DNA from 4 places in the Mediterraneibacter sp. NSJ-151 genome. Region 4 is predicted to be linked to each of the others. Evidence: predicted binding sites of a transcription regulator. Region 4 holds the regulator's gene; each other region holds the start of a gene.
What was found. Region 4 encodes Rex, which represses fermentation and respiration genes when NADH is low (regulators of the CRP and FNR family bind a similar motif). Its sites were predicted from a motif close to ATTGTTAANTANTTAACAAT; they were not measured.
Positions count from the first base shown of each region.

Region 1: LQE94_RS09135 (NAD(P)-binding protein) is a predicted target of Rex. The motif match lies at 3,558-3,577, and genes of this name have one in related genera.
Region 2: LQE94_RS10035 (iron-sulfur cluster assembly scaffold protein) is a predicted target of Rex. The motif match lies at 2,404-2,423, and genes of this name have one in related genera.
Region 3: fucO (lactaldehyde reductase) is a predicted target of Rex. The motif match lies at 2,668-2,687, and genes of this name have one in related genera.

Region 1 covers NZ_JAKVPP010000007.1:128,607-133,584, reverse strand. The annotation lists gene LQE94_RS09140 ([FeFe] hydrogenase, group A) at 1-1,593, opposite strand, end outside; gene LQE94_RS09135 (NAD(P)-binding protein) at 1,587-3,419, opposite strand; gene LQE94_RS09130 (DegV family protein) at 3,719-4,606, shown strand; gene LQE94_RS09125 (YoaK family protein) at 4,624-4,978, shown strand, end outside.
Region 2 covers NZ_JAKVPP010000008.1:110,052-115,029, forward strand. The annotation lists gene LQE94_RS10020 (GH25 family lysozyme) at 1-430, shown strand, start outside; gene LQE94_RS10030 (GGGtGRT protein) at 590-1,600, opposite strand; gene LQE94_RS10035 (iron-sulfur cluster assembly scaffold protein) at 1,666-2,358, opposite strand; gene LQE94_RS10040 (cupin domain-containing protein) at 2,583-2,909, shown strand; gene LQE94_RS10045 (hypothetical protein) at 3,004-3,894, opposite strand; gene LQE94_RS10050 (ECF transporter S component) at 4,217-4,741, shown strand; gene LQE94_RS10055 (pyridoxamine kinase) at 4,745-4,978, shown strand, end outside.
Region 3 covers NZ_JAKVPP010000006.1:153,879-158,856, reverse strand. The annotation lists gene LQE94_RS08105 (efflux RND transporter permease subunit) at 1-599, opposite strand, end outside; gene LQE94_RS08100 (TetR/AcrR family transcriptional regulator) at 814-1,440, shown strand; gene fucO (lactaldehyde reductase) at 1,484-2,629, opposite strand; gene LQE94_RS08090 (TetR/AcrR family transcriptional regulator C-terminal domain-containing protein) at 2,774-3,313, opposite strand; gene LQE94_RS08085 (tRNA (mnm(5)s(2)U34)-methyltransferase) at 3,442-4,005, opposite strand; gene LQE94_RS08080 (HPr family phosphocarrier protein) at 4,062-4,295, opposite strand; gene LQE94_RS08075 (hypothetical protein) at 4,477-4,737, opposite strand; gene LQE94_RS08070 (VanZ family protein) at 4,777-4,978, opposite strand, start outside.
Region 4 covers NZ_JAKVPP010000003.1:41,164-46,141, reverse strand. The annotation lists gene alr (alanine racemase) at 1-899, opposite strand, end outside; gene LQE94_RS03605 (NAD(P)H-hydrate dehydratase) at 923-2,416, opposite strand; gene LQE94_RS03600 (redox-sensing transcriptional repressor Rex) at 2,610-3,257, opposite strand; gene abc-f (ribosomal protection-like ABC-F family protein) at 3,484-4,978, shown strand, end outside.

The DNA of each region.
Region 1 (4,978 bases), on a different contig from region 4:
GAAGTAGAGATTTTCACCACGTTCATGGGCAAGTTCTTCTCCGTCATGGATTGGCTGACCGCCACCTCCAACGCATCCGCCAGGACAGGCCATAACTTCTACGAAGTCGTAGTGTACTTCACCGTGTTCGATTGCTTCGAGTAATTTACGTGTATTACCGAGTCCGCTGACAACAGCAGCTTTTACAGTTGCACTGCCAAGCTGTACTTCAGCCTCTATAACACCTGTTTCAAAAGATGGGCTTCGTACAATTTTAAATGCATCCGGCTCTGGATTTTTACCTGTTACAAGATAGTGGGCAGAACGAAGAGCTGCCTCCATAACACCTCCGGTTGCACCGAAGATTACACCGGCACCGCTTCCTTCTTTCATAAGTGGGTCGCATTCACGGTCTACTAATGTAGAAGGTGAAATGTGTGAAGAGCGGATCATACGTGTAAGTTCGCGGGTTGTAAGAACCGCATCAATATCATTTCCGGCATATTCTTTATAGAACAGTTCCATGTTTCGTTCGCCTTTTTTAGCAACGCAAGGCATGATGGAAAGTGTGTAAATATTTTCTGGTTTTACGCCAATTGATTCAGCAAAATAAGTTTTCATGACTGCACCAAACATCTGCTGTGGAGATTTTGCAGTTGATAACTGTGGAACCAGATGAGGGTATTGCGATTTGATAAATCGAACCCATCCAGGGCAGCAGGATGTAAACATTGGACGTAATTTTAATTCGCCTTTTGTAAATCTCTGCAGGAATTCATTTCCTTCTTCCATAATGGTCAGGTCAGCAGAGAATGTTGTATCAAATACATAATCTACACCAAGACGTTTGAGGGAATCCATGATTTTGCCTACAGTTGCCTCTTCACGAGATAATCCGAGAGCTTCACCCCATGCGGCACGTACAGCAGGAGCAACTTGTGCAACAACTACCTTACTTGGATCGGCAATGGCACGAAATACTTTTTCTGTATCGTCTCTTTCATGAAGTGCACCAACAGGGCAATGGGTAATGCACTGTCCACAAAGTGAACAAGATACATCAGAAATCTTTTTGTTTCCTCTTACGTTTACGGTTGTTCTAGAACCGGTACTTGTCACATCCCAGATATGTAAATCCTGAATTTTATCACAAATCTGGATGCAGCGCATACATTTAATACATTTTTTGGAATCGCGGATAAAAGGAAAATCCTTATCCCATGGAAAATCTTCCAGTCTTTGTTTATATGGAATATCAAGTATATTCAAATCATTTGCGATTTTCTGTAATGTACAGTTTCCACTTCTGACACAAGTTGCACACTGGCAGTCATGCTGAGATAAGATAAGCTGTACCGTTTTTTTGCGGGCATCACGAACCTTAGGACTGTTTGTGTAAATAACCATGCCTTCTATCGCAACGTTATTGCAGGAGGTCATAAGACGCTCCATCCCTTCACGTTCGACAACGCAGACACGACAGGCTGCGATATCGTTAATGCCTTTTAAATAGCAAAGTTTTGGAATCTGGATGCCGATGGATGCAGCCGCTTCCATAATGGTTGTACCTTCCGGTACGGAGATTTTTTGATTATCAATCGTAATATTTACCATAATGTTTCTCGACCTCCTTTGAAGCTTCCATAACCGAAGTGATCACAGCGCAGACAACGTCCGGCTTCCTGATCTGCCTCAGCTTTGGACATGCAGTTTTCAACACCATCAAAGTCGCAGACGCGTTCACCTGCTTCTCGTTCCGTTAAGTTTACTCTTCCGCAAGGTTTACGATCGGAAAGTTCTGGTTCCGGAATCTCAACATCACAGCTGATGATGTGATGATATCCAAGATATTCATCAATGTTTGCTGCGACTACTTTAGCAGCTGCAATTGCTTTGATTACAGTTGCAGGACCGGATGCACAGTCTCCACCGGCAAATACGCCAGGAATGTTATCAAATCCGCCGGATGTTGCAGTCTGGATCTTACCGCGCTGAACAGGTACACCGGCTTCTTCAAAATGCTGAAATTCGATATCTTGTCCGATGGCAACGATCAGTGTCTGACAAGGAATAAATACGTCTTCTTCTCCTGTCGGTCGTACACTTGCGCGTCCGTCTTTGATCTTGCTGATCATTTGCGGAGTAACATAAATACCGGTTACATGATTATTGTCATCTACCTGGATTTTGGATGGAGCCATCAAAGTCTGTACCTCAATTCCTTCAGCGACAGCCCCTTCAATTTCAGCTGCAAGAGCTGTCATATCAGCTGTACGACGACGATATACAATGCTTACCTTTTTGGCACCGAGACGTTTTGCAGTGCGGACTGCATCCATAGATACATTACCGCCACCAATAACAGCAACTTCCTGTCCCTCAAGATTTGCAGGTGTTCCTTCCCCGACATCACGGAGGAAACGAACTGCGGAGAGGACTCCGTCTGCATTCTCACCTTCGATACCAAGTTTTTTATCTGTACTTGCTCCGATTGCAATCAGGACAGCGTCATAATTTTCACGAAGACTCTGGATAGTCATATCTTCACCGATTCGTTTACCATATTCAACTTCGACACCTGTTTTTAAGATTGCATTAATATCATCATCCAGACGGTCTTTAGGAAGACGATAATTAGGGATACCATAGCGAAGCATACCACCTAATTTTGGAAGCATCTCAAATACATGTGTCTGATGTCCCATTAACTGCAGAAAATATGCAGCACTTAGTCCAACCGGACCTCCACCTACAACAGCAATTCGTTTACCTGTGGATGGTGAACAGACCGGAGGTGGAACTTCGCCTGCAAAGTCAGCTGCTACACGCTTGAGACCGCGGATATTGACAGCATCGTCAACAATATTACGGCGGCAACGTGCTTCACAAGGATGCTCGCAGATAAAACCACAGGTTGTAGGGAATGGATTATCCTTTCTGATCAAGCGGATAGCATCTGCGTAACGACCTGCTTTTACAAGTGCGATATAACCAGGAATGTCAACATGTGCAGGACAAAGCGATACACAAGGAACCGGCTGGGTATACTGGCATGTACATCTTCCCTGACGAATATGCTCTTCATAATCTTCACGACAGCCTAATAAACTTTTGTAGACCATATGAGCAGCTTCGTATCCGATCGGACAGTCAGAACTTTCCATAATAGAAGTAGCAAGCTCCGTCATTTCATCTAATGTCTGCATGGTAGCTTCGCCATTTAAAACATCTGTTAAAAGGTTTTTTAGCTGCCAGAGACCGACACGGCAAGGAACACATTTGCCACAGGATTGTGTGTGACACATTTCAAGAAAGGCACGGGTCATATCTACAGGACAAAGTCCCGGAGGGCTGGATTCGATTCGACGTTCCAGATCACGATAGAGTCCTTCAACAACGACCTGAGCCCGGATAGGGGTAGGGATTTCTAATCTACTCATATCAAATTCTCCTTTTCATAAATTATTAAAATTGCAAATGTATTTACGTATCAAGCGTAACACGTAAACTCAATTAAGTTTATTTTATGCGATAAACTAAAAAAAAGCAAGAAAAATGCACAAAAATCTAAAAAATAGTTTGTTAAATTTTATGCAATATAACGATAAAATTTTAACGTTGTGTTTTTCACAAGGTCAGTTTATACGAACTTAAAAGAGAAAGAAAAAAGGAATTGTCTTTTATGGGAAATGCTTTATAATAGGAAACAACGTAAGTGATAACATGGAGGAAGTAGCAGATGGGAGAGTATATTTTAAGTTGTTGTTCTACGGCAGATATGCCAAAAGAATTTTTTGAAGAACGAAAGATATCATATGTTTGTTTTCATTATTTTATGGATGGAGTAGAGTATCCGGATGATCTTGGACAGTCTATGCCATTCCAGCAGTTTTATAAAAAGATGCAGGATGGTGCTGATACCAAGACATCACAGATCAACGTAGGCGAGTTTGTTGAATATTTCCGACCATTTCTTGAAGATGGAAAAGATATTTTACATGTGACATTGTCATCAGGAATTTCAGGGGTTTTGAATTCAGCACGAACAGCGAAAGAGATGTTGGAAGAAGAATATCCGGACCGAAAGATTTATATTATTGATTCGCTTGCAGCATCTTCTGGATATGGACTATTGATGGATAAGCTGGCAGATTTGCGAGATGAAGGAAAATCCATTGATGAGGTTGCTTCATGGGCTGAAGAACATAAGCTGGAAGTACATCATTGGTTTTTCACAACAGACCTTACATTTTTTATTAAAGGGGGAAGAATATCTAAGATTTCGGGATGGTTTGGAACAGCGTTAGATATTTGTCCACTATTAAATGTAAGCAATGAGGGAAAATTAATTCCAAGATTTAAGATACGTGGAAAGAAAAAAGTCAGCAAAGAAATAGTGAAGAAGATGGAGCAATTTGCCGTTAATGGTTTACAATATGCAGACAAATGCTTTATGTCCCAGTCAGCATGTTATGAAGATGCAAGAAAAGTTGCAGATATGATAGAAGAGCGTTTTCCGAATCTGAAAGGAAATGTTATGATCAATGACATTGGGACCACGATTGGAAGTCATACAGGCCCTGGAACTGTTGCATTATTTTTCTGGGGAACAAAACGAGAAAATTAAGAGAGAAGTGTAGAAAAATGAAACATTCGAAACAAATGTCGGAATCCATTCGACTGGGAATTGTGCTTGCAGTAGCAGGAGGATTTATGGATGCATATTCCTATATGTGCAGGGACGGGGTATTTGCAAATGCACAGACAGGAAATATGCTTTTACTTGGAATTCATTTATCACAGAAAGAATGGGGGCTGGCGGCACATTATTTCTTCCCGGTGATGGCATTTGCAATCGGAATTGCGCTGGCTGAAGTGATTCGTTACAAGAGTAATGAAGAAGGTTTGTTTCACTGGAGGCAATTTTCTGTATTAGTGGAAGCTATTGTACTTATGGGTGTAAGCTTTATTTCACAAGATATGAATACGCTGGCGAACA
Region 2 (4,978 bases), on a different contig from region 4:
CGCTGGAACAGGAAACGATGTAGAAGCAAAACCGATTAACAAGGGATCGCTACTTGAATTAGTTGCCGGTGTGATGCAAGGGGCATACGGAGATGGAGACACAAGAAAAGAAGCACTCGGATCGAGATATACAGAAGTGCAGAATATGATCAATCACATTTCTTCTGCATCAGCTCAAACATTAGCGGCAGAAGTTAGGATTGGAAGATATGGGAACGGAGATATAAGAAAAGCAGTGCTTGGTTCGAGATATACAGAAGTACAAAACATTGTTAATGGAACATCAACGCAGTATTATACTGTACAACAAAATGATACACTTTCCGAAATTGCTGCAAAGTATGGAACAACTTATCAGAGAATCGCAGAGATGAACGGAATTTCGAACCCAAATCTGATTTATGTCGGGCAGAAATTACGAGTAAAATAATAGAAATCCCCGGTAGAAATACCGGGGATCATTTTTACTTTGCAATTATCGACAAGTCTCTATCGACAAGTAATCGACAAATAATCGACAAATGAAGTAAATTTTATTGATTTTTACCAGTTCTTGTAAGTTTGAGAACTGGCTATTTTACGCGAGTTCTTAGAACTTGCCAGCTTTAGCAGCTTCTTCTACGGAAACTGCAACTGCAACAGTCATACCAACCATTGGGTTGTTACCAGCACCGATCAGACCCATCATCTCAACGTGAGCAGGAACTGAAGAAGAACCAGCAAACTGTGCATCAGAGTGCATACGTCCTAATGTATCTGTCATACCATAAGAAGCAGGACCGGCAGCCATGTTATCCGGGTGAAGTGTACGTCCTGTACCACCACCTGAAGCTACTGAGAAATATTTCTTGCCCTGTTCGATACATTCTTTTTTATATGTACCTGCAACTGGATGCTGGAAACGTGTTGGGTTTGTAGAGTTACCTGTGATAGAAACGTCTACACCTTCTTTGTGCATGATAGCAACACCTTCACGTACATCGTTAGCACCGTAGCAGTTTACTTTAGAACGAAGTCCGTCAGAGTAAGCGATTCTCTGAACTTCTTTCAGTTCTCCTGTGTAGTAATCATATTCTGTCTGTACATATGTGAATCCATTGATTCTTGAAATGATCTTTGCAGCATCTTTTCCAAGACCGTTCAGGATAACACGAAGAGGTTTTTTACGAACTTTGTTAGCTTTCTCAGCGATACCGATAGCACCCTCAGCAGCTGCGAATGATTCGTGACCTGCAAGGAATGCGAAACAATCTGTATCTTCTTCCAGAAGCATCTTTCCAAGGTTACCATGTCCAAGACCTACTTTACGCTGGTCAGCAACAGAACCTGGGATACAGAATGCCTGAAGTCCTTCACCGATAGCAGCAGCAGCCTCAGCAGCTGTTCTACATTCTTTTTTAATTGCGATTGCTGCACCTACGATGTATGCCCAGCAAGCGTTTTCGAAACAGATTGGCTGAATACCTTTGATCTGATTGTAAACATCAAGACCGGCATCCTTTGTAATCTTTTCTGCTTCTTCGATAGAAGCAATGCCATAGCTGTTCAGTACTGCATTGATTTTATCAATTCTTCTCTCATATGATTCAAATAAAGCCATTTAATTGTCCTCCTGATTTATTTAACGCTTATTTTCCATAAAACGGACAAGTCCGTTCGTTGTGATTATTCTTTACGTGGGTCGATGATCTTAACAGCGTCAGCAACACGTCCGTACTGTCCTTTTGCTTTCTCCCAAGCTTCGTTTGGAGTATCTCCGGCTTTAACGAAGTCTGTGAATTTTCCAAGGCTTACGAACTGGTATCCAATGATCTCATCGTTCTCATCAAGAGCGATACCTGTTACATATCCTTCTGCCATCTCCAGGTAACGAGGACCTTTTGCGAGTGTTCCGTACATTGTTCCTACCTGAGAACGAAGTCCTTTACCAAGGTCTTCCAGTCCAGCTCCGATAGCAAGTCCGTCTTCAGAGAATGCACTCTGTGTTCTTCCGTATACAATCTGTAAGAACAGCTCTCTCATAGCTGTGTTGATTGCATCACATACAAGGTCTGTATTCAATGCTTCAAGAATTGTTTTACCTGGAAGAATTTCAGATGCCATAGCAGCAGAATGAGTCATTCCTGAACATCCAATTGTCTCTACCAATGCTTCCTGAATGATTCCGTCTTTTACATTAAGAGTAAGTTTACAAGCACCCTGCTGTGGAGCACACCAGCCTACACCATGTGTAAAACCAGAGATATCTTTCACTTCTTTTGCCTGTACCCATTTAGCCTCTTCTGGGATTGGAGCTGGTCCGTGATTTGCACCCTGAGCAACCGGACACATCAGTTCAACTTCTTTAGAATAAATCATGTTAAAACTCCTTTCAAATATGTATGATTTGTCTCGCGTATAATGTTTGATAATTAATTAACATCACACTTACTTTATTTTCTCATAAAATATAGATTTCGTCAATTGTCACTTTCGACAACTTTCGAGTACTTTCAATATAAAAATACGATATAAATGTGATTGAACATTTTTGAACAGCGTTTTATAATGTAAATAATAAAAAAAGAAAGGAATCAGATATTATGACAACAGAGCGTATTGAAAACATGTGTGGCGGAGAAGGTCATGTAATTGTAAAAAGAATTCTTGATGCAAAGGAACTGAATGGCAAGTGCGGATTATATGCACAGGTAACTATCGAGCCTGGATGTTCTCTTGGATACCACGAACATCACAACGAAAGTGAAACATATTATATCATTTCCGGAGAAGGAGAATATGATGATAATGGAACAAAACGCATGGTAAAAGCAGGAGATAAGACATTCACACCGGATAATTGCGGACATGGATTAAAGAATACAGGAACAGAAGACCTTGTATTTATGGCTTTGATTATTTTAGATTAAGGCGAGAGGCCGGGGAGGCCAGAAGGGACGGGGTTTAGTGGCTCTTTTGCGAACAAAAGAGCCACTAAACCCCGTCCCTTCTGGCTTCCCTTCTCTATCTCCGATACTTACGAATCACACAGGAAACAACGCCTGCCACGCAAAGACCGAATAATTGGTTATGAAGAGAACCGAAAACTGCCAGGGCACCCTTGATTCCTTTTAAAATCTCGATGATTGCAGGTAATACTTCTATATTTTCTGGGATAAAATCACCGAATAAAAATGCCGCATAGGAACAAATGTAAAGTATGATAAATGAATTCCGTCCGCGTCCTACATCTTCCCAATGAACTCCATATTCATCTCGTATACGTTCTTTTGTCATAGACCTGAAAAGTGCAATGATTTCGCAAAAAATTACAATTGCAGCTACAGCGGCATATGCAAGAAAAGTTGGCGAGAAAGCTTGTGATTCAAGTGAATTTTCCAGGTCGCCATATGGAGCACTTCCTACATAAAAGTTGTAAGCTAAAATGGCAATGATTATAAGGATAAGCAGTATAGTCAGATTTCGGATAAATGTTTTTGAAACCTTATAAAGTGCGTTGCCACCTTTTTGAAGTGGTGCTGCAAGTCGTGTGGGTCCACTTTTACGTCTTCTGGATTTAGGAAAGTCATAGTCGTCATCGTCATCATCATTATAATCATAATCAATGTCGTCATCATCGTAACGATTGGAAGGCTGCTGGGCATAACGAATAGCCTGTGCCTTTTCTTCCTCGCGTGAAATGTTAGTTGGAATACTTAAATCAACAGATTTGTTGTTGTTTTTAGAAGAAGTATTTCCTTTTTTCTTTCTTTTTGTCTTCTTTGTATTTTTCTGAGAGGTATTCTCTAATTTTGTTGTATCAAAATCAATGGATGGTCGTAATGTTGAATCATCATCATATGTAACTTCAAAATTATCGTCGAACCAGGATGAGTCATTTTTTGAAGAAGCCATGAAAAATAAAAACCCCTTTCTTTTAAATATGATAATTATAAAATGTTAAAATGATTATATTGAAATAATCAATGTAGTATATCCTATAATGTTTTTTTTGCGAAGACAAGTAAAAAAATGTAAAATTCATAAAAAATTAAAATTAAGGACGGGGATAAGTGGCTTTTTCACGTGTGAAAAAGCCACTTATCCCCGTCCCCATTTGGCAAACTGGACTGGTTAAATTTAACGATTCTGGCTGTTTTTATCAATCCAATCATGTGTTATGATTTGGAAAAATGAAAATACAGAAAAGTTTCTGTGAGGAATGGAGAGATTATTTATGAAAAGATTTTCAGCAAAAAAAATTACAATTGCAGCCTTATCAATTGCGCTTGTCTGCATATCAACAGCAATCATTCATATTCCGATTCCGCTTGGTTATATGCATTTGGGAAATATTTGTATTCTTCTGTGTTCATATTTATTCCCTTGGGATATCGGACTTTTAGCCGGCGGTGTTGGTTCTGCATTGTCAGATTTATTGACAGGATATCCGCAGTGGGTATTGCCTACTTTGATTATTAAGGGTATTATGGGATATGCAGGTTCAAAAGTTACACATGCAGGGAAAACACCTGCACGTATGCTGTCAGCTAGAACATTTATCGGAGCAGTGGTTTCTATCGTAATTATGATTGCAGGATATACAATTGCCGGTGGAATCATGTATGGAAGTGTTGCGACAGGACTTGCACAGGTACCTGGACTGACAACAGAAGGAATTATTGGAATTATTGGATTCTATGTTCTGGGATTTGTTATGGAAAAGTGCCATGCTTCAAAATTTATCTCAGAAGGAGTATAACAGATGACATCACACAATCATCAAAAGAAAATAGCTGTTATAAATGATATTTCTGGGTTTGGACGCTGCTCAATTGCAGTGTCCCTGCCCATTATTTCAATGTTAAAGGTACAGTGCTGCCCATTGCCAACATCTATTTTTTCAAATCATACGGGTTTTCCATCATTCTTTTTTGAAGATTTTACAAAAAATATGGAGCCTTATATGGAAGAATGGAAAAAGTTGGATTTGAAATTC
Region 3 (4,978 bases), on a different contig from region 4:
ATCGGTAAAACCCAACAATCTGTAAATATTGAAAGTACGATACAGCTTAACACAACTGCAATCAGTACATAAATCGGCATCTCTTTTTCAGACAGGTTCTTAATATCTGTTACAACTGCTGACATACCGCTTAAATAGCACTGTTCATTTGTAACACTTCGAATTTCTTTGATTGCGTCCATTGTACTGTCTGCAGAAGTTGTATCATCAAAGAAGATTGCCATTAGTGTCGCATCATCTTTATAAAATACATCTTTTAGGTTATCAGGCAATTCACTGATCGGCATTGATAAATCTGCAATAGAGTCATACCAGATTACATCTGCTACTCCGTCTACCTGCTCAATTTTCTGTTTGACGTCTACCGCTTCTTTCGTCGTCATGCCATCTACGATTTCCATTGCGAATGCGCCTTTTTGAAATTCATCGATTAAAATGTCCTGACCTTTCATCGTGTCAATATTCCCCGGCAGATAATAAAGAATATCATAATTTACCCTGGTCTTTAAATACCCCAGAACTGATGGAATTAATAATAAAATTCCGATAATTAAAATTGTGATTCTGTATTTCACAATTTTTTTACCCACCTTAATCATGTTTTCATCTCCCAATCTTTTTCATTTCTAAACTTATTATATTCTTAAATGACCATTGGTCAATATTCACATTTGCAAATTTGTAGCCGAAAATGAATATTGGTCATTTTCATATTGATTTTTTTTCGTTTTTGTTACACAATAGATAATATCTTGTTGAACTTTATCGCATGATATCGGTATTGTTCAAGAATGTATTACAGGAGTGAGGAATATGAGTAAGGTAGACTTAAATAAGAAAGAAAAGAAAAATGCACTTTTGCAGACTGCATTTGAATTATTCACAGATAAGGGGTTTGCCAAGACGACAATCTCCGATATTTCTTCTAAAGCCGGTCTTGCAAAAGGCACATTTTATTTGTATTTCAAAGATAAATACGACTTGCGAGACATTTTAATCGCACATAAAACCGGTCAGCTTTTTGCAGAAGCACACCATGCTCTTCTGCAACAATCGATCGAAGGTTTTGAGAACCAATTATTTTTTGTTGTTGATTTCATTATAGAAAAACTGGCTGCGAACCCAAAATTATTGCAATTTATTTCCAAAAATTTATCTTGGGGAATTTTCCGTGTTGCCTTTGAACAACAAGTTGCTGATGAATCTGAAGAATCACGTGAATTCTATTCTTATTATCGTGAATTAGTTCAAGAAAGTTCCATCACAGATTTGGAAGCCGAATTATTACTTTTTACAATACTAGAGCTTGTAGGTTCCACCTGCTATAGCTGTATCTTATACGAACAGCCTCTTCCTATAGAAGAGTATATGCCGTACCTGCATCGTTCGATTCATCATATTTTATTATCTTATTTCAACAAAAATGAATACAGCCAGTAAAAAAGAAACGACAGAACATGCACTGCTCTGCCGTTTCTTTTTCTTACATTAACTTTCTAAACAAATCTTTCAGATCTTCTACGCTTGCATCTTTTGGATTACCCGGTGCACAAGCATCTGCATGAGCAGACTCTGCCAGGAACTGAAGATCCTCTTCTTTGAGTGCTTCAAGTTTTGTAGGGATACCAACATCTACAGAAAGCTTCTGTACAGCATCTACTGCTGCTTTGCGGTACTCTTCTACAGACATATCATCTACACCCTTTACACCCATTGCTCTTGCGATTTCTTTGTATTTCTCGCCAGTGCAATCTGCATTGTATTCCATAACGATTGGAAGCATCATTGCACATGCAACACCATGTGGTGTATCATATACAGCACCAAGTGTATGAGCCATAGAATGTGCGATTCCAAGTCCTACGTTTGAGAATCCCATTCCTGCAATATACTGTCCGAGAGCCATACCTTCACGTCCCTCTTTTTCGTTATTTACTGCACTTCTAAGTGATCTTGAAATGATTTCAATTGCTTTCAGATGGAACATATCTGTCATTTCCCATGCTGCTTTTGTTGTGTATCCTTCAATTGCATGTGTCAATGCATCCATACCTGTAGAGGCTGTCAGTCCCTTTGGCATAGAAGACATCATGTCTGGGTCTACAACTGCGATGATTGGCATATCGTGTGGGTCAACACATACAAATTTTCTTTTCTTTTCTACATCTGTAATAACATAGTTGATCGTTACCTCTGCTGCTGTTCCTGCTGTTGTTGGAACTGCGATAATTGGTACACAAGGTTTCTTTGTAGGTGCAACACCTTCCAGGCTTCTAACATCTTCAAATTCAGGGTTTGCAATGATGATACCGATTGCTTTTGCTGTATCCATAGAAGAACCGCCACCAATAGCAACAATGTAATCAGCTCCTGCTTTCTTAAATGCTTCTACTCCATGCTGTACATTTTCGATTGTTGGGTTGGCTTTGATATCAGAATAAATTTCATACTCAAGTCCTGCATCTTCCAGCACTTTTGTTACTTTTGTTGTTACTTCAAATTTAATCAAATCCGGATCAGAACATACAAATGCTTTTTTGTAAGCTCTTGCTTTTGCCTCTGTTGCAATTTCCCCAATTGCACCTGCTCCATGATAAGATGTTTCATTCAACATAATTCTGTTTGCCATTTTTTCTTCTCCCTTTCTGTTTTGCCGTTTTGTTTTCTTATGTCTTTATTTTAACAATATCTTCTCCAAATAAAAAGTTACAAAAAAGTCAATCTGTCACATTTTCACATGTCAGGTTGACTTTTTTCTTATTTTTCATTCATTTTACACAAGATTTAATTGTTTCATCACATCATACAACTCTGACGGCATCGCCGATACAAGTGCCTTAGCCATCTCTTGTGGTGTGCTTTTTCTCTCACCCAGCACCCACTGAACAGTCATATAAATAGACCCCTGACAATACATCTCCAACAAAAAACGTAGATTTTCTGAAATCGGTTCTTTCGTCTTCTCTTCAATCTGCCTTGTATAAAAAGCAAGTATCAATTGGAAATCATGTTCTCTTAAACAATTCTGCTGGTCATTACGAAATGCTGCCTTAAAAAATAACTTTTCTTCTTCAATATACTGAAACTTCTTACACAAACCTTCATAGACAGTTGTTCCCTCTCCCATATGCTCAAAGGATTCCAAAAGAATCTTGTCAAAATACCAGTTTATCAAATCATATTTATCCAGAAAATAGCGATAAAATGTCTGTCGTGTTGTCCCACATTCCTGAACTATTTCTTTAACTGTAATCTTCTCTACCGGCATGGTTCTCATACAAGTTTTCATCGCTTCTGCAAGCCGGTATTTCATTTTCTCCTGCTTATCTCCCACTCTTTGCCATACCTTTCTTTTGATTTATCCATACTATACCATATCTTCCCCGTGAAATACAGAATAAAAGGTTGAATTCCACCGCAATCACAGTGAAATCCAACCTTTTAACGTTTAAAAATAAATGCCGGGATTGGGGGATTATTCTCCCTATTGTAATATTCATTTACAATTACTGTATATTCTTTGGGATTGAGTTCTTTTATATATCGAAGAATCGCATCCTTCTCTTCAAACCCTGTATCACCGCCACTGTAAATACACAGACTCATCATACCACCATGTTTCAACAAGGTAAGTCCTTTTTCAATTGCTTCTAAACTAGTCTGTGTCTTTGTTGCAATAGCATGATCTCCCCCCGGAAGATATCCAAAATTAAAGCAAATTACATCGGCAGATTCTGTCTGCACATATTCATCCATGTGTTCATGCCCTGTCAAAAGCAATTTTGCTCTGTCTTGCAGCCCCGCTTTCTGCAACAAGTTTTCTGTTGCATGCACTGCTTCCGACTGGATATCAAATGCAAGCACACTTCCTTGTTCTCCTGCAAGTTCGCATAAAAGCTTTGTGTCGTGTCCCTTGCCCATAGTCGCATCAATATATAATCCGTCTTTCTTTGCCACAGACCGTATAATCTGATGACACCAATCTGTAATCTGTGATGGATTCATTTTATTTCTCCTCGTCTATATAGCACTTACCACATAATTTATAAGCTTCTTCTAAACTATGCTGTATACTCAGCAAGCAGTTCGATAAACTCATCACTCGTTCCAAAAGCTTCTACTTCAATATTCTTCTCTTCGCAAATAGAAAGTACGCCAAGTAAAGACTTTGCATCAATTCTCATATTTCTTGCCTTTAAATCTACATCAAAAGGAATTTGTTGTACTCTATTAACAAATTCTACTGCTGCATCTGCATTTTCAAATGCGATTTTTCTCTGAACTGTATCAGCCATCTTTTTTTCCTGCCTTTCCGTAAAATCTGCCTAATCATACCTCAAAACAATTTTATCGTCAATACATATTTTGTCTATTTTCATGCAAATTCTGCTCTTTTTTTATCCTAAACCAAGTATTAATAGTCTTTTTTTGTCCTAGATAAAGTATTCAATAGTCTTTTCTGCTGTCACCAGTTTCTTATTCAGCATCAAAATCTGCTTCGAACACACCTTCCGGAGTCTTCATCGTCAGAATACCAAGGTTAAAATCCTCATCCTGAATTGTAATATGATATTCAAATACAACATCATCCTCAAATTTTGATAACAAAATGTAAGTTCCGTTTTCCTTTCCGTCAATCTGGTCGCAAATATCGTTGTATACATCTGCCCCGGAAATTTTTCTCGGATATCCTGCATCTTTTATTTTTTTCTCAATCGCTTCATATAATTCATTCATCTTCTCTTCCTCATCTTTCTGATATTTTTACACCGTACATTATTTTGTACTTCGCTTCTTTTCTCTACGACTTATCATCCATGTTACAAGCATTACTCCGATAAACGCGCCGCAGCTGTCAATCAGTACATCCCGCACTTGACCGCTTCGACCAGGGACAAACAATTGATGAATTTCATCAGTAGCTGCATATATCGTTCCGCATAGCCACGGGATTCCAACGATATATCTCTTTTTTCGC
Region 4 (4,978 bases):
GCTCCTTTGTTTGAAAGAGAACGTGGATATCCATCTCCATATCCGACAGGTATTGTAGCTATTCGCATTGCTTTTGGTGCCACAAATGTACCACCGTAACTGATTGAAGTACCAGCTTCTACATTTTTCACAAAAGAAATATGACTGATTAATTCTAATGCCGGTTTTAATGAAATTGCATTTTTATTTACCTCATCAGACGGATACATTCCATATAAAGAGATTCCTGCTCTTGCCAGATTGTGCTTCATATTGGGAAAATCTATAATTCCAGCACTATTATCGCAATCAATATATGGAATTTCCAGATTTTTCTCTTCCAGTGCCTGTTTCATCCAAACAAATTTCTCATGCTGTTGATATGTATAGCTTTTATCTTTTTCATCTGCCTTCGCAAAATGCGTGAACATTCCTTCAATTTTTATATTTGGTAATTTACTTATCTGTTCAATAATATCTGCCGTTTCATCCGATACTGCAAAACCAATACGTCCCATTCCTGTATCGATTTTAATATGCAAATATGCCGTTTTATTTAATTTAACAGCCTGTTTTGATATTTCTATTGCCATTTCTTCTGTATATGTAGCAGGACGTACTTCGTAACGGATCATATCCTCATACTGATCTGGAAATACACATCCCAATACAAGGATTGGCTTACAAATTCCAGCCTTACGCAAGAGAGCAGCTTCATCAAGACTAGCTGTCGCATAACCCCATACATAATCCACTGATTCGAACATTCTGGCAATTGGAATCGCACCATGTCCATATCCATCTGTTTTAATAACCGCAACCAACTTTGCTCCTGTTCCGATTCGCTCCTTCATTTGTTCCATGTTATATGCAATTGCATCCAAATCAATTTTTGCATACACACGTGTATATTGTTTCATGTTCTATTCCTCCATATCAAATATTACTGTTCTACCTGCTTTAGTACATCTTTTATTCCTGAAATCAAATCTTCTGCCAGTACACTGTAAACGCCACAGCTTTTTCTTGCATAATCTCCTCCGTTTGCATGAAGATACACTCCTGACACAACACTATCATACAAATTCATATGTTGTGCTGTAAGCCCTGTGATCACACCAGCAAGAACATCTCCCGAACCTGCTTTTGCCATCGCACTATTTCCTGCAGTATTTACAAATAAAGGATGATCTTCTTTTGCTACAAGCGTACGAGCGTCTTTCAACGCACAAACAACAGGATACCGTTTCACAAAATCAGTCAATATATTCATACGATCTGCATTTAATTTTGCGACCGAGCACTTTAAAAGTCTCGTCATTTCCTTCATGTGTGGAGTTAATGCTATCGGAAATGTACTTTTTTCAAGCAATTCCATCTTTTCAGATAAAAGATTGATTCCATCTGCATCAATAATACATGGGACTTTACAGAATTGAAATACCCCTTGTAATAATTTATCTGCTGTTTTTTCCTGGCCAAGTCCACATCCAATACATACAACATCTGCCCAATTTAATAATTGTTTCAATTCTTCTTCAGAATATTCTGTATAAGTGGAGATAATTGCTTCTGGCAGCAGTTGTTGAAGAATGCTTCTGTTTTCTTTGGCAGTATATATCTGAACAAGCCCTGCTCCGCTTACATATGCTGCTTTTGCACTTAAATATGCTGCTCCGGCCATTCCCTTGCTTCCGGTAATCATAAGCACTTTCCCATATGTTCCTTTATGCGAATTTGCCACACGTTTCGGCAGACATGTGCAAAGATCATCTTGTTCCAGTGTATAACATATTTCTATATTATTTTGGTAAAGTTCTGTATTGATACCGATTGATTTTACAACTACTTCTCCTGCAAAATCTTTTCCCGGATACAGAACAGTTCCTAGTTTCTCACATTGTACAGAAACCGTCAAGTCCGCTTTAAATGCTATACCTAAAATTTTTCCGTCCAAAGAACTGACTCCCGAGGGTATATCTACCGCAACTTTATATCCTTCCATTGCATTTAAACACTCTATCACGGAAGCATATTTACCGCTTATCTCCCGGCAAAGTCCAACGCCAAAAATCGCATCTACGATCACGCCATACTCTTCATCAGGGATTTCTGTCTCTATCGATATCCCAATATTTTTACAAATACAATATTGTTGTTTACATTCATCGCTCATTGACTCTGTTTTTCCAACAAATGCAATTCCTACGGAATAATTCTCATCATGTAACAATCTTGCGATTGCAAATCCGTCTCCTCCATTATTTCCGGAACCACAAACTATCAGTATCTTTTTGTTCTTCAAAACTTTCGATTTTATAACCTCAGCAATTCCCAATGCAGCTCTCTCCATCAGCACCAAAGATGGAATTCCTATTTCATGAATTGTGTGTGCGTCAGCTTTTTGCATCCAATTTCCAGTAGGCAAATATCGCATTTTTACTCATCCTTTCTTAAAGCACGAAATAAAATAATTATCTCCAAACTATGAGAAACACGCTTCGCGAGTTTCTCAAGTTATCGCGGCAGTCGCCAAGGTCTCGTGCAAGCACGGACTTTGGCTCGTTGCTCGCGTAAATACAAATAACGTGCAAAGGCATTAAACAACCCTTTTGCACGTTATGATACTTCTAATCTTCCCCATGTTCTTCTTTGTATCGGGTAATATTATAGGACAACTTCATCAAGCTATCAGATAAATGGACACTTTCTACAATCACATCTTTCGGAAGATTCAAATCTGTATGTGCAAAATTCCAAATTGCTTTAATGCCATTACGTACCAGAATATCAGATACTTCAACCGCTTTTGTTTTTGGAATTGTGAGTGCTACAATATCAATATTTTCTTCCTGAAGAACTGTCTCTAATTCATCCATCATTCGAATCGGAATGTCTCTGATCACTTTTCCTTTCAATTCAGGATTCACATCAAAGATTCCTTTTAAAATAAATCCATTTCTTGCAAAAGATGCATAATTTGCAAGTGCCTGTCCTAAATTACCTGCTCCTATGATTACCATATTGTGACTCTGGTCCAATCCCAGTATCTTACCAATCTCCGTGCGAAGATACTTTACATTATAACCATATCCTTGTTGGCCAAATCCACCAAAATTATTCAAATCCTGGCGAATCTGTGATGCTGTTACATGCATTTTTTTACTTAAATCACTTGATGATATTCTTTCTACTCCGGCTTCATTGAGTTCACCAAGATATCTGTAATATCTTGGAAGTCTCCCAATAACAGCCTTTGATATTCCTCTTGACTCCACACTTATCGTCCTCCAAATATAAACTATATCTATTATAAAGTTTTATTTTAACAAAGTCAAACTTTTGACATACTTTTTTTGTATTTTATCTAAAATTTTTTTATATTTCGTCGGTTTTCACACTATTTTATCTGAATTTTTTTGTGAAATCTAAATTCTTTAGTTGTATTTTATCTGTATTTCGATATAATAAATACGATATGCTTAAATATAGGAGGATGTATATATGATACTTGCATGTCATAATCTAAATAAATCTTTCGGAGAACGCATCATTGTAAAAGATGGTTCTTTCCATATTGAAGATAGAGAAAAGGTTGCTTTTGTCGGTGTGAATGGTGCCGGAAAATCAACAATTTTAAAAATGATCATTGGCGAAGAGCCAACAGACAGCGGGAATATTGTTCTTACAAAAGGGAAAACAATTGGTTATCTTGCACAGCAGCAAAATCTAATCAGTGGAAATAGTATTTACGAAGAATTAAAAACTGCAAAAGCAGACATTATAAGACTTGAAGAACAAATTCGTACGATTGAACACGAATTAAAAGGCTTATCCGGTGATGAATTACAGACTCGCTTGAATACTTACAACCGTCTGATGTCTGAATTTGAATCCAAGAACGGATATGCATATGAAAGTGAAATCATAGGGGTGTTAAAAGGACTTGGTTTTCAGGAAAATGAGTTTTCAAAGGAAGCCAGCACGCTATCAGGTGGACAAAAAACGCGTGTTTCCTTAGGCAAACTTCTGTTAACAAAACCAGATATCCTATTATTGGATGAGCCGACCAACCATTTGGACTTAAATTCTATATCCTGGTTAGAAACATATCTGTTAAATTACCCGGGAGCTGTATTCATCGTATCACATGACCGTTTCTTCTTAAACAGAGTCGTAACTAAGGTTGTTGAAATAGATCAAGGGCATCTTCGTATGTATAATGGTAATTATAAAGATTACGCCGAAAAAAAACGTCAGTTACGCGATGCACAAATGAAAGAATATTTAAATCAACAAAGAGAAATCAAACACCAAGAGGCAGTAATTGAAAAATTAAAATCTTTTAATCGAGAAAAATCTATCAAGCGTGCTGAAAGCCGCGAAAAAATGCTTGACAAAATAGAACGTATTGACAAACCGATGGATTCCACACAGGAAATGCATTTTGAGCTGAATCCATCTTGTATCAGTGGTAATGATGTTTTAACAGTTGAACATTTAACAAAAAGATTTGAGACACAAACCCTGTTTTCCGATATTTCATTTGAAATCAAACGTGGTGAGCATGTTGCAATCATCGGAGATAACGGAACCGGAAAAACAACTTTATTAAAAATTTTAAATCAGGTATTAGATGCCGATGAAGGTGCTTTTACTTTAGGTTCTAAGGTAAAGATTGGATACTATGATCAGGAGCACCACGTACTTCATGATAATAAGACTATTTTTGAAGAAATTTCCGACGACTATCCATCACTAACAAATACTCAGATTCGAAACACTTTAGCTGCTTTTCAGTTTACTGCAGACGATGTGTTTAAACTCATCCGTGATTTAAGCGGTGGTGAAAAAGGTCGTGTTTCGCTTGCAAAATTAATGCTCTCCGAAGCAAACTTTTTGATTCTTGATGAGCCCACAAACCATTTGGATATCACTTCAAAGGAAATTCTTGAGCAGGCCTTAAACGATTATACCGGAACAATCTTATATGTTTCTC